One region of the Streptomyces sp. NBC_00885 genome, then DNA from elsewhere that is predicted to be linked to it. Evidence: riboswitches for the same ligand, from Rfam matches in the RefSeq annotation. Region 1 holds a riboswitch; each other region holds the start of a gene.
What was found. Region 1 has a riboswitch for cyclic di-AMP ahead of tgmA (putative ATP-grasp-modified RiPP). Riboswitches for the same ligand answer to the same signal wherever they lie in the genome.
Positions count from the first base shown of each region.

Region 1 (3,922 bases):
GGGCTTGGCCCCCGAAGTCCCCTGTACGGCCCCTGGCGTCCTGCGCTCGCCTGCCGCGCCCTGGCTACGTTTCCTGAACCCGCACCGCATCCGACCCGCCGGCCTTCCCGGCGCACAGAGGGAAAGAAGGGGCGACAGCACCATGTCCCTCAATGCCACACGCGGAGCGTGCGCCCGGCGCCCGACCCCCAAGGCCGGCGCCCGAAGGGTCGCGACCCTCGCGTTCGCCGCACAAGGTGTGTCCGTCGCTGCCGTGTACACGACCGTCCCCGCTGTCACCGAGCACCTGAAACTGGCTCCGCTCCTTACCACCGCCATGATGGTGGCGGTGGCACTGACAGCAGGGGCCGGCAGCTTCCTGGGGCTGGCCGCGATCCGCCGCGCCGGTCCCGTCGCCACGATGCGCGGGGCCATGCTGACGGCAGTCGCCGCGCTGGTACTGATCGGGTCGGCCCCTGACGAGGCGACCGTCATCTGCGCGTACATCCACTTCGGGCTGGCTGTCGGTGCCCTCGACGTCGGGGTCAGCACCCGGGCCGCGGCGATCGAACGCGCCTACGGGCGCAGTGTTTTCGGCTCCTTCTACATGGCATGGAGCGTGGGTGGCGTGGTCGCGGCCCTGCTCACTGCCGGGGCTGCCCGACTGGAGTGGTCCGTAGCCGCGGGGCTGAACGCGCAGGCAGGCATCGTGCTGCTTCTCGCCCTCTGCATGCGTTCCCAGGCCCTGCCCTCCTCCGCCCCAGAGCCGTCGGACACCCTCACTCAGCCGCCGCCGGGGCGCCGCCTGTGGATCCGGCTCATCCCGTTCGGCCTGGTCCTCCTCGTGGTCTACGTCGTCGAATCCACCGTCTCGGCCTGGTCGGCGGTCTACCTGCGCCAGACGCTCGCCGCGTCCCTCACCGTGGCGCCGCTGGGATACGCGGCCTACCAGGCCGGCACCGTCTTCGGCCGCGCGGCCACCGACCGACTCGTACACAAGTGCGGAGCGGTCTCCGTCGTCCGTGCCGCAGCCCTGGTGGTCGCGTGCGCCCTGGCGGGCATGGCCGCGGCGCCGAGCTGGCCGTTCGCCGTTCTCGCGGCCGGGGCAGTGGGCCTGGGGGCATCCGTCCTGGCTCCACTGTCCCTGGCCTCCGCCGCGCGACTGCGCCCCGCCGCCTCGGAGGTGGTCCTGGCGCGCCTGAACCTCTTCAACTACGTCGGCGTGGTCATCGGTGGCGCTGTGAGCGGGCTCCTCGGCTCCACCGGCCAGTTCCGCCTCGCCTACGCGGCACCGGCCGCCCTGGCACTTCTTCTCCTGGCCGCCGCCCGCCACTTCACCCAGCCGCCGCGCGGGACGCAGCCGACGGCGGCCCGCCGGGCATGCAGTGGTCGCGGGTCGGCACCGTCATAGCGGCCTGGATGGCTGACACGCAAACGTGTGCACGCATCCCCCCTTACCGGTGGTACTGGGCGCACCTATCACGAACTCCCCTGTAGGAAAAGCCAGTTGATATGAGTCCGCTTGTGGAGACCTTGTGCTCGAACGCAAGGTCCCCCTAACGTGCTCGGCGTTCGGAGAAGTCGAACACCGCGCGGCCGGACCGCCGAATCCTGCCCCCGGCGCGCGGCAGCACATCACCACACCGCAGGCAGGAGCGGGGGACCCACTTGCGCCGTACGGGAACAACGCGTACCCGGGCGGCTTGGGGTGAAGCCGTGAGAACCGCGGCCGGGCAACTCTCCAGCCCGAACCCGACAGCTCACCTCGCAGGCGTTCGGAGCAGGAGCCACCTTGATCACCATGAGACCGTTCGCATTGAACTACGCCCGTCCCGCCGTGAGCCCGCCGGCCGTGGTCCCGTACGCCTATGACCCCTTGCGTCAGTTGAACGTCCTGCCCGATGGGCGCCCGGCCATCAGCGACCGCGAAATGCTGCTGGCGTGCGGCACCACCACGTCCACCGCCGGTTCCCAAACGCACTTCGACGACTGACGGCCGCCCCATGACCGTGCTCGTACTGACCTGCGCCGAGGACGTGACCGCGGACATGGTGGTGTCCGCCCTGGATGATGCGGGAGTCCCGGTCGTACGTCTGGACCCTGCCGACCTCCCGGGCCAGGTTGCCGTGTCGGCCGAATACGTACAGGGCGACTTCGACGGATACCTGTCGGCCGGTGGCCGTGTGGTGAGCATGAGCGGACTGCGCTCGATATGGGTACGCAGGCCCGGCCGTCCTGCGGCGCACGCCGCCCATCAGTCCGCATGGCTCACCGCCGAGGCCGAACAGGCCCTGTACGGAACGCTGAACTGCACGGGCGTGCGCTGGATGAACCACCCGGCTGCCGCCGCGCAGGCCCGCTGGAAACCATGGCAGCTGCGCGTCGCCCACCACAGCGGCTTCGCCGTACCCCCCACGCTGATCACCGGCTTTCCGCGGGTTGCACGCGAGTTCGCCGCCCAGTACCCGGACCTCGTCGTGAAGCCCGTTTCGGGTGCGCACCCCGGCGACCCGGCGCTGGCACTGCCCACCACGCCCGTCGGGCCGGACGCCGACTTCGACGCGGTGACCGGGGGCCCCACGCTCCTGCAGCAGCGCGTGCCCAAGCGTGCGGACATCCGGCTGACCTGTGTGGGGGACGAGATGTTCGCCGCGCGGAGGGTGTCCGACCCGGACGAGGTGGACTGGCGTTTCACCGACAACGGCGGTGCCTGGGCTCCGGCCGAGGTACCCACCCGTATCGCGAAGGCGGTCTGCGCCTACATGTCCCTCGCCCAGCTCGGCTACGGCGCCTTCGATTTCGCTGAGGACGCTGACGGCACTTGGTGGTTCCTGGAGTGCAATCAGGGCGGGCAGTTCGGCTTCGTCCAACTGGAGACCGGCCAGCCCATCGCCGAAGCCGTCGCAGCCTGGCTGGCTCTGAGTCCTGCGGTGTGAGCCGACCGGGGCGTCAGCTCACGGTGAGGGTGCCTTTCATATTGGGGTGGATGGTGCAGATGTAGGGATAGCTGCCGGATGCGGACGGAGCGACGAACGTGGCTGTTTCGCCGGGATCAATGCTGCCGGTGTTGAATGCCTGGTCCCCGGTGGCGGTCAGGGTGTGCGTGACCGAGTCGTCGTTCTCGACGATGACCTTCGTTCCGGGGCGTACCTGAAGTGTCGCCGGGATGAAGGTGAAGTTCTTGATCGAGATGTGCGCTGCGCCGACGTTGGAGGTGCTTGGGGCGGATGAGGCGCTGGTGGTGGCGGGGGCGGTGGTCTCGTTGCCGTTGCCGTCGCCATTGCTCGAGCAGCCGGCCAGGGCAAGCAGGACACAGGCTCCGCCCACTCTGAGGGCGGTGTGGACCCGGTCCGGATAGGTGAGTGACATGCCGGGCGGACCTTTCCGACGGGGGATGCCGTGGTCTGGGCGCGGCCGGTGATCGGCCGCCGTATTCAGGTTCACGGTCTTCGGTGGCGCTCGCCAGAGCGGTACCGCCAGTCGCGGCGCCGTTCACCTGAATACCGACTTGAGCCGAGCTTCATGCCGGGCATACGGGGGAGCGCCGAAATGGCTCACGCCTGTGCGAGCGGCGCGGTCAGCCCGGTCCCCTCGGCTGGGCGAGGCGGCCGGCCGGCAAGGTGTCGGTGGGTATCGGGAGCCTGCCCGGCGCGGTGCCGCGCAGGTCGCGCACGTATTGCTCGCGCGGTACGAGACGGGCGCCCAGGCCGCGGACGTGCGGGCTGTCCCGCTGCGCGTCGAGCAGCACACCGCCCGCCTGTGCGAAGCGCGCCGCGAGGTCGGACACCGCGACCTTCGAGGCACCGGGACGCTGGAAGAACATCGAGTCCATGCTGAAGACCACTCCGACCTGCAGGCCGAAGACGCCGCCGACCACGTCGCCGTCCTCCCACACCTCGACGCTGTGAGCATGACCCAGCTCCTGCAGCCGGATCAGGCTTGC
Region 1 covers NZ_CP108796.1:5,922,133-5,926,054, forward strand. The annotation lists gene OHA61_RS26955 (MFS transporter) at 143-1,390, shown strand; cyclic di-AMP (ydaO/yuaA leader) riboswitch at 1,611-1,768, shown strand; gene tgmA (putative ATP-grasp-modified RiPP) at 1,781-1,972, shown strand; gene tgmB (ATP-grasp ribosomal peptide maturase) at 1,983-2,915, shown strand; gene OHA61_RS26970 (cupredoxin domain-containing protein) at 2,929-3,348, opposite strand; gene OHA61_RS26975 (leucyl/phenylalanyl-tRNA--protein transferase) at 3,557-3,922, opposite strand, start outside.

Region 2 (3,922 bases), 3.8 Mb from region 1:
CCGTGCTGTTCGGCGACCCGCAGCTGGCGCTGACCGCCGTGCAGCGGGTGCTCGACGTCACCGCCGAGGAGGTGCAGGCGGTCGCCAAGGCGCGGCTGCGCCCCGACAACAGGGCGGTGCTGGTGTACGAACCCGTCTCGGCGCCCGAGGGAAGCAACGAAGAGGAAGAGGCGGACCAGTGAGCGACGCTGCCGTGACGATGACGTACCACCCGCAGCCCACGGCGGGCGTCGCCCGGCCCTGGGCGTTTCCCGCCCCCGAGCGCGACACGCTGGACAACGGCCTGACCGTGCTGCGCTGCCACCGCCCCGGCCAGCAGGTGGTGGCCGTCGAGCTCTCCCTCGACGCTCCGCTGGACGCCGAGCCCGAGGGCATCGACGGTGTCGCCACGATCATGGCGCGCGCCCTGTCGGAGGGCACCGACAAGCACACCGCCGAGGAGTTCGCCGCCGAGCTGGAGCGCTGCGGCGCCACCCTTGACGCGCATGCCGACCACCCCGGCGTCCGGGTCTCCCTGGAGGTCCCGGTCTCCCGTCTGCCCAAGGCGCTCGGCCTGCTCGCCGAGGCGCTGCGCGCGCCCGCCTTCGCCGACAGCGAGGTGGAGCGGCTGGTACGCAACCGCCTCGACGAGATCCCGCACGAGACGGCCAACCCGGCCCGCCGCGCGGCCAAGGAGCTCTCCAAGGAGCTCTTCCCGGCCGCCGCCCGTATGTCGCGCCCCCGCCAGGGCACCGAGGAGACGGTGGCCCGGATCGACTCCGCGGCCGTGCGTGCCTTCTACGAGGCGCATGTGCGGCCCGCCACGGCCACCACGGTGATCGTCGGCGACCTCACCGGGGTCGACCTGGACGCCGTGCTCGCCGAGACCTTCGGCACCTGGACGGGTGACAGCGCCAAGCCCCGCCCCGTACCGCCGATCACCGCGGACGACACCGGCCGCGTGGTCATCGTGGACCGCCCGGGCGCCGTGCAGACCCAGCTGCTGATCGGCCGGGTCGGCGCGGACCGGCACGATCGGGTCTGGCCCGCGCAGGTGCTCGGCACGTACTGCCTCGGCGGCACCCTCACCTCGCGTCTGGACCGCGTGCTGCGCGAGGAGAAGGGCTACACCTACGGCGTACGGGCCTTCGGCCAGGTGCTGCGGTCCGCCCCCGACGGCTCGGGCGCCGCGATGCTGGCGATCAGCGGCTCGGTGGACACGCCCAACACCGGACCGGCGCTGGACGACCTGTGGAAGGTGCTGCGCACGCTCGCCGCCGAGGGACTCACCGACGCCGAGCGTGACGTCGCGGTGCAGAACCTGGTGGGTGTCGCGCCGCTGAAGTTCGAGACGGCCGCGTCCGTGGCGGGCACGCTCGCCGACCAGGTCGAGCAGTTCCTCGCGGACGACTACCAGGCGCAGTTGTACGTGCGGCTGGCCGAGACCGGCACCGTGGAGGCGACGGCGGCGGCCGTCAGCGCTTTCCCGGTGGACCGTCTGGTCACGGTGCTCGTCGGCGACGCCTCGCAAATCGAGGAGCCGGTCAGGGCGCTGGGCATCGGCGAAGTGACCGTGGTCACCGGCTGATTGCCGTCGCGCGATCTGGACAACTCAGGCTGAACCCGGCGCAACAGGCAAGCGGAACCCCAGCATCCAAGCGATGCCGGGGTTCCGTGCTATGTCCGGTTTATTGCGGAGGCTGCCTGTCTGCCCTGTGGCATGCACTACAAAAGGGCCTGTCTGTTTGGTGATTGAAAGTCGGCGCGCCTAGCGTCGGTCCGGCTGTTCGCCAGTAGCCCGCCGCATCCGCGGCATCGGACAGCCATCGCCGAGTCCCCGTCCGGCGCGAGCCTGGGGAGCCGGGGACCCACTTGAGTCCCTGGGGTGAATCGGACGCCTTCGTATCCGTACGGAGGGGCCCGTAGGAGACCTTCCTGCTCCGAACCCGTCAGCTAACCCGGTAGGCGAGAAGGAAGGAAAGGACCAGCCACTTCATGGCGTTCACCCGTGCCACCGGGAAGCACCGTGCCCCGAGCCGCCTGAGTCGCAGGAGCGCGAACATGGCGGGCGCTGCGGCCCTTGCCACCACCGGCGTCATCGGAACCCTCGCTTCCCCGGCGCTCGCCGCCACCCCTGGCATGGCCCCCGTCGAGGACACCGGCCTGACTCAGGTCGTCACCGCCGACACCCTCGCGGACCAGATCGCCGACCAGGCCGCCGCCCAGAAGCAGGAGGCCGCCGAGGCCATCGCCCAGGCGAAGGCGGCTCAGGAGGCCAAGCGCAAGGCCGAGGCCCGCGTCAAGGCCGCCCGCGAGGCCAAGGAGCGCGCCGCCCGCGAGGCCGAGCGCAAGCGCCTCAACTCCTTCGTCGCGCCGATCAGCGGCTCGTACGTCTCCACGGGCTACAAGACCGGCGGCGCCGTCTGGTCTTCCGGCAGCCACACCGGCATCGACTTCCACGCCGCCTCCGGCACCACCGTGCACGCGGTCGGCTCCGGCACCGTCGTCGAGGCCGGCTGGGGCGGCGCCTACGGCAACAACGTCGTGATCAAGATGAAGGACGGCTCGTACACGCAGTACGGCCACCTCTCCTCGATCACGGTCGCGGTGGGCCAGAGCGTCACCCCGGGCCGGCAGATAGGCCTCTCCGGCGCGACCGGCAACACCACCGGGCCGCACCTCCACTTCGAGGCGCGCACCAGCCCCGAGTACGGCTCCGACATCGACCCGGTCGCGTACCTGCGCGCGCACGGCGTCACCGTCTGAGAACAGCGGACAACAGCGCCCGAGCGTCTGCGAGCGAGAAGGCCCCGGCTTCCTGCCGGGGCCTTCGGCGTTCGGTGCCCTGGCCAAAAGATATCCATGGATTCCCGAGTGCCATCGGAAAATCCGGCCCACTGCAATAGAGTCACCGAACAGACGTCAATCGGCTGCGTTTCGCGCGGATTAAAGCGGAGGTTCGGTCATGCGCATTCCTGCGCACTCGGTATGCACGGCGATCCGCGACGACATCGTCTCCGGTGTATTCGAGCGCGGGAGCCGGCTCACCGAGGAGCAGCTGGCGCGCCGCTACGGAGTCTCCCGAGTCCCGGTGCGCGAGGCACTGCGCACCCTGGAGTCCGAGGGCTTCGTCACCACCCGCCGGCATGCGGGTGCCTGCGTCGCCGAGCCCACCGAGCAGGAGGCGGCCGACCTGCTGGAGGTCCGGATGCTGCTGGAGCCCCTCGGCGCCGCGCGCGCGGCGCAGCGGCGCACGGAAGCGCACCTGAAGGTCCTGCGCGGCCTGGTCAGGCTGGGCCAGGAGCGCGCACGCCGCGGCCAGGGCGAGGACCTGCGCTCGCTGGGCGGCTGGTTCCACGAGACCCTCGCCCAGGCCTCCGGCAGCCCGGGACTGATCGCGCTGCTCACCCAGCTGCGGCACAAGATCGCCTGGATGTACGCCGTCGAACAGCCTGCCGTGCCCGTGGACTCCTGGGCGGAGCACGGCGCGATCGTGGACGCGGTGGCGCGCGGCGATGTGGAGCGGGCCCGCGCGCTGACGGCCGTGCATGCGGAGCGGGCCGCATCGGCGCACCGGTTGCGCCGTCCCGAGCGGGTGAGGACTTCGCAACATGCCGTAAACACCACGAGCGTCCGCCATTAACAGGCGCGCCGTATACAAAGGGAAGGATATTCGCGGGCTTCTTTTCTGCTGCCCGAATTCATGCAGCCGGGCGCGGAAATGACCGCCGGGCCGGGAAATGCGTACAGCCGCGGTCTCCCCATTTCGGGATACCGCGGCCGCGTGCCGCCGGGCGCATTCTGCTCAGCCGCTCAGACCGTTTCGGGAAGCTCCTCGAGCCCCTCGGCGACCAGCTTCGCCAGCCGGTCCAGGGCCCCCTCGGCGCCGTCCGCCTCGGAAGCGAGCACGATCTCCTCGCCGCCCTGAGCGCCCAGGCCGAGC
Region 2 covers NZ_CP108796.1:2,086,178-2,090,099, reverse strand. The annotation lists gene OHA61_RS09145 (M16 family metallopeptidase) at 1-182, shown strand, start outside; gene OHA61_RS09140 (M16 family metallopeptidase) at 179-1,567, shown strand; cyclic di-AMP (ydaO/yuaA leader) riboswitch at 1,797-1,962, shown strand; gene OHA61_RS09135 (M23 family metallopeptidase) at 1,975-2,745, shown strand; gene OHA61_RS09130 (GntR family transcriptional regulator) at 2,945-3,622, shown strand; gene OHA61_RS09125 (HPr family phosphocarrier protein) at 3,793-3,922, opposite strand, start outside.
Region 2: linked by a shared signal. The riboswitch ahead of OHA61_RS09135 (M23 family metallopeptidase) and the one ahead of tgmA (putative ATP-grasp-modified RiPP) in region 1 are both predicted to bind cyclic di-AMP.

Region 3 (3,922 bases), 1.5 Mb from region 1:
GACCGGCACGCACGGCTTCCTGGTCGGACTGGGCCTCGCCACCCTGCCCGTCCCGCTTCTCGCCGCGGCCTTCCGCTGGCTGGACCGGGTCGAGCCGGGACCCTGGCGGAATCTGCTGTTCGCGTTCGCCTGGGGCGCCTTCGCCGCCGCCCTCGTCGCGATCATCGCGAACTCCTTCGCGACCCGCTGGATAGCCACCGCAACCGCCGACCCGGCGAGCGCGGACACGCTCGGGGCGACCGTCATAGCCCCGGTCGTCGAGGAGACCGCCAAGGCCGCAGCGATTTTGCTGATCTTCATCTTCCGCAGACGGGACTTCACCGGGATCGTCGACGGCGTCGTCGTGGCGGGCTTCACCGCGACCGGTTTCGCCTTCACCGAGAACATCCTCTACCTCGGCAACGCCTTCGGTGAGGACCAGGAGATAGGCACCTCGGGCCTGGCATCGGTGACCGCGGCGACCTTCTTCGTACGTGTCGTCATGTCGCCGTTCGCGCATCCGCTCTTCACCGTGCTCACGGGCATCGGCTTCGGGATCGCGGCGCTCGCCGCACGACGCCAGCGATTCCGGCGGATCGCGCTGCCACTGCTGGGCCTCGCCCTCGCGATGGGCATGCACGCGCTGTGGAACGGCTCGGTGTCGCTCTTCGGCCCGTTCGGCTTCTATGCGGTGTACGGGGCGTTCATGGTCCCGGTCTTCGGGCTGCTGACCTGGCTCACGATCTGGACCCGGCAGTGCGAACTGCGCACGATATCCACCGAACTGCCCGCATACGCGGCGGCCGGCTGGCTGACGGCCGACGAGCCGCGCGCGCTCTCCTCGATGCGGGCGCGCACGATGGCCCGCGACATCGCCCGCCGTACGCACGGACCGGCCGCGGCCCACGCCGTCTCGGAGTACGAACGGTTCGCGACGACCCTGGCCTTTCTGCGCCACCGGGCCCACCGCGGCACGGCGGGCCCGGACTTCATGGAGCGCGAGCAGGAGCTGCTGCACCACCTGTGGCAGCGCAAGGAAGTCGCGTCTCCCGCGCTGAGCTACGCGGCGCGGGCGACGGGCCGGGTATGGACCCCGCCCCCGCACCGCGACTACGGCGGCTACAACCCGTACCGCTCCTAGGCTGGCAGGGCGCTTGTTCCGCCCGCATGCCGTACGCGACCGGGGCACAGGACCGGCAGCCCTGGCGTCGGGGGGTGAGCGCCAGAACTGCCGGCGTTCATGGGAGTGCGGTGCACCGCGCACATGGGGGCATCCGCATAAACGCCCCCTCGCGCCGAGCGGCGGCGCGAGGGGGCGTACGGAGAAATCAGACGGTCAGGCCCTTGTCCCGCAGCCAGGCCATCGGGTCGATGCCGGTCCCGCTCGCCGTGTGGACCTCGAGGTGCAGATGCGCGCCGGTCACATTGCCGGTCGCACCCACGCGCCCGATCGTCTCGCCCGTCGTCACCTTCTGGCCGACGCTGACCGAGATCGAGGACTGGTGGGCGTACCAGATCTCCGTGCCGTCCTCGAGCTCCAGCACCGTGCGGTAGCCGTAAGACCCGGACCAGCCCGCCGACTTGACGGTGCCGCTGTGCACGGCCTTCAGGGGCGTGCCCGTCGGGGCCGCGAAGTCCAGGCCGGTGTGGTAGCCCGAGGACCACATCGATCCGGCCTCACCGAAGGTGGAGGTGATCGTGTACGAGGAGGTCGGCAGCGAGTAGCTCGCGGCGAGCTTGGCGAGGCGCTCGGCCTCGGCCTTCTCCGCCGCTGCCTTCTCGGCGGCGAGCTTCGCCGCCTCGGCCTCGGCCTCCGCCGCGGTCTGCTGGGCCTTCGCCTCCGCCGCTGCCTTCTCGGCCGCGAGCTTCTCCGCGGCCGCCTTGGCCTCGGCGTCCGCCTCGGCCCGCTGCTGATCGGCCTGCTGGAGGATGCGGGCGCGCAGCGCCTCACCGGCGGAGCCCTGCGCCTCGGCCTTGGAGCCGGTGTCAGCGGCGAGCGTCGCCGAGGTGAGGGGCGCGGTGTTCCCGGCGTCGGCGTCCGAGGAGTCGTCGGACATGAACGAGCCGACGCCTGGAAGGGACTTGGCGTCGGGCAGGTTGTCCGCGATCGAGTCGGGGAGCGATATGGAGACCGGCGGCTTGCTCTGCGCGGTGGCCATGCCGCCCGCGCCGACCGCGGCGATCACGCCGACCCCGAGCACCGTGGAGCTGCGGGCGAGTCCGCCGCGCTGCTTCATGACACGGTGCCGGCCGCGCACCGGACGGACGGAGTCCTCGGTGGGGTTCCATTCCTCCCATGCCCGCTCTGCCACCTCGTCGCCGAAGAAGTCAGTTTCGAAGGGTGCTGTCGGGGCAGGTTTGTTGGACGCCACTGAGGCGTGCTCCTTTCCTTCCTTCTCGCCTACCGGGTTAGCTGACGGGTTCGGAGCAGGAAGGTCTCCTACGGGCGCTTCCGCCGCGGACAAGAGCGGCAAAAGGTGCCCGATTCACCCCAATTGGTGGTTCCCCGGTTCCCTTGCGGGATTCGGCGCGTGCGCACGGTGCCGCCTCTTGCGACGACTGGGACGACCGCGCTGCGTTATCGAACGTTAATAGACACCGGGGCCCGATTCCAAGCTGTTCCGACTGATCATTAACAACATTCGCCGGGACTTAACCGGACACAAGGGCCCGGAGTGGGGTGAGTTGATCGCCCCTGACGCACCATCCGACACCTCCCGCTACCTGACGGTTCGTCAAATGTTATGCGGAGGGGTGTCTCTCGATTACGTACCGTGCCCATCCGTCCGTCCGGCGTCCGGCGCCCGGCTTCACGACGCCAACGACGCCGAGCCGCCAGAGCCCTCACTCGCCCCCGCCGACCACGGGCACGATCGTGCGGCGCTCCTGCTGCCCCTGAGCGGGACGGCTGACCGCAAGCAGCGCCATGTCGTCCGTCGAGCCGCCACCCGTATGGCGTCGTACGTCGTCCACCAAGGCGTCCAGCAGCTCCTCGGGCCCGGGGAACAGCCGCCCCGCCAGCCGCCGGCCGGGGTCGTAGAAAACGCCGCTCGCGTCGCGCGCCTCGGACAGCCCGTCCGTATAGAGAAGCAGCGTGGCCCCGGGGGGCAGCCGGTGCGCGTCCGAGCGGTCCGGCCAGATCCCGAGGCCCATACCGAGCGGCAGCGCGGCCTGGGTCGGCTCCAGGATGTTCACGTTCCCGTCCGCGTACAGCAGGAGCGGCTCCGGATGGCCCCGGTTCACGACCCGTACGACACGATCACCGCGCGGGATCTCGGCCAGTACGGCGGTGGTGAACCCCTCGACCGCGTCCAGGTTGTGCCGCGCGCCCTCCCGCACCAGCGCCCGCTCCAGCCGCGCGGCGAGCCCTTCCAGCGAGCTCTCCTGCTCGGCGGCCTCCCGGAACGCCCCGATCACCACGGCCACCGCCTCGACCGCCTGCAGCCCCTTGCCCCGTACGTCCCCGACGATCAGCCGCACCCCGAAGGGTGTGTCCTGTACGGCGAAGAGGTCGCCGCCGATGAACGCGTCCTTCTGCGCCGCCTCGTACCGCGCGGCGACGTGCAGTCCCCCGATCCGCTCCGGGGGAGTCGGCAACACGGCGCGCTGCGCCGTCTCGGCGATCACCCGGGCCGACGCGAGGCGCTGACTGCCGAGCCGTACGACCCGGTTGATCAGCAGAGCGAGGCCCGAGACGGTGATCACAGTGGTCAGCTCGGTGAACGCCGTGATCTGCGAGAGGGTGTGGTTGTAGAGGTGCAGCCCGGTCACGCCGAGGATCGCCGCGATACCGACCAGCAGGGTGCCGACCCAGGTGAAGATGGGGGCCGCGATCAGCGGCGCGGCCGCGAAGAGCGGGACCGCCGTGAACCGGGGCGGCGTCGCGAGGTCGAAGATCGCGCCGCCGACGATCATCAGGGCGGGCAGCAGGCGGACGAATCCA
Region 3 covers NZ_CP108796.1:4,449,303-4,453,224, reverse strand. The annotation lists gene OHA61_RS20230 (PrsW family intramembrane metalloprotease) at 1-1,120, shown strand, start outside; gene OHA61_RS20225 (M23 family metallopeptidase) at 1,308-2,351, opposite strand; cyclic di-AMP (ydaO/yuaA leader) riboswitch at 2,363-2,519, opposite strand; gene OHA61_RS20220 (PP2C family protein-serine/threonine phosphatase) at 2,824-3,922, opposite strand, start outside.
Region 3: linked by a shared signal. The riboswitch ahead of OHA61_RS20225 (M23 family metallopeptidase) and the one ahead of tgmA (putative ATP-grasp-modified RiPP) in region 1 are both predicted to bind cyclic di-AMP.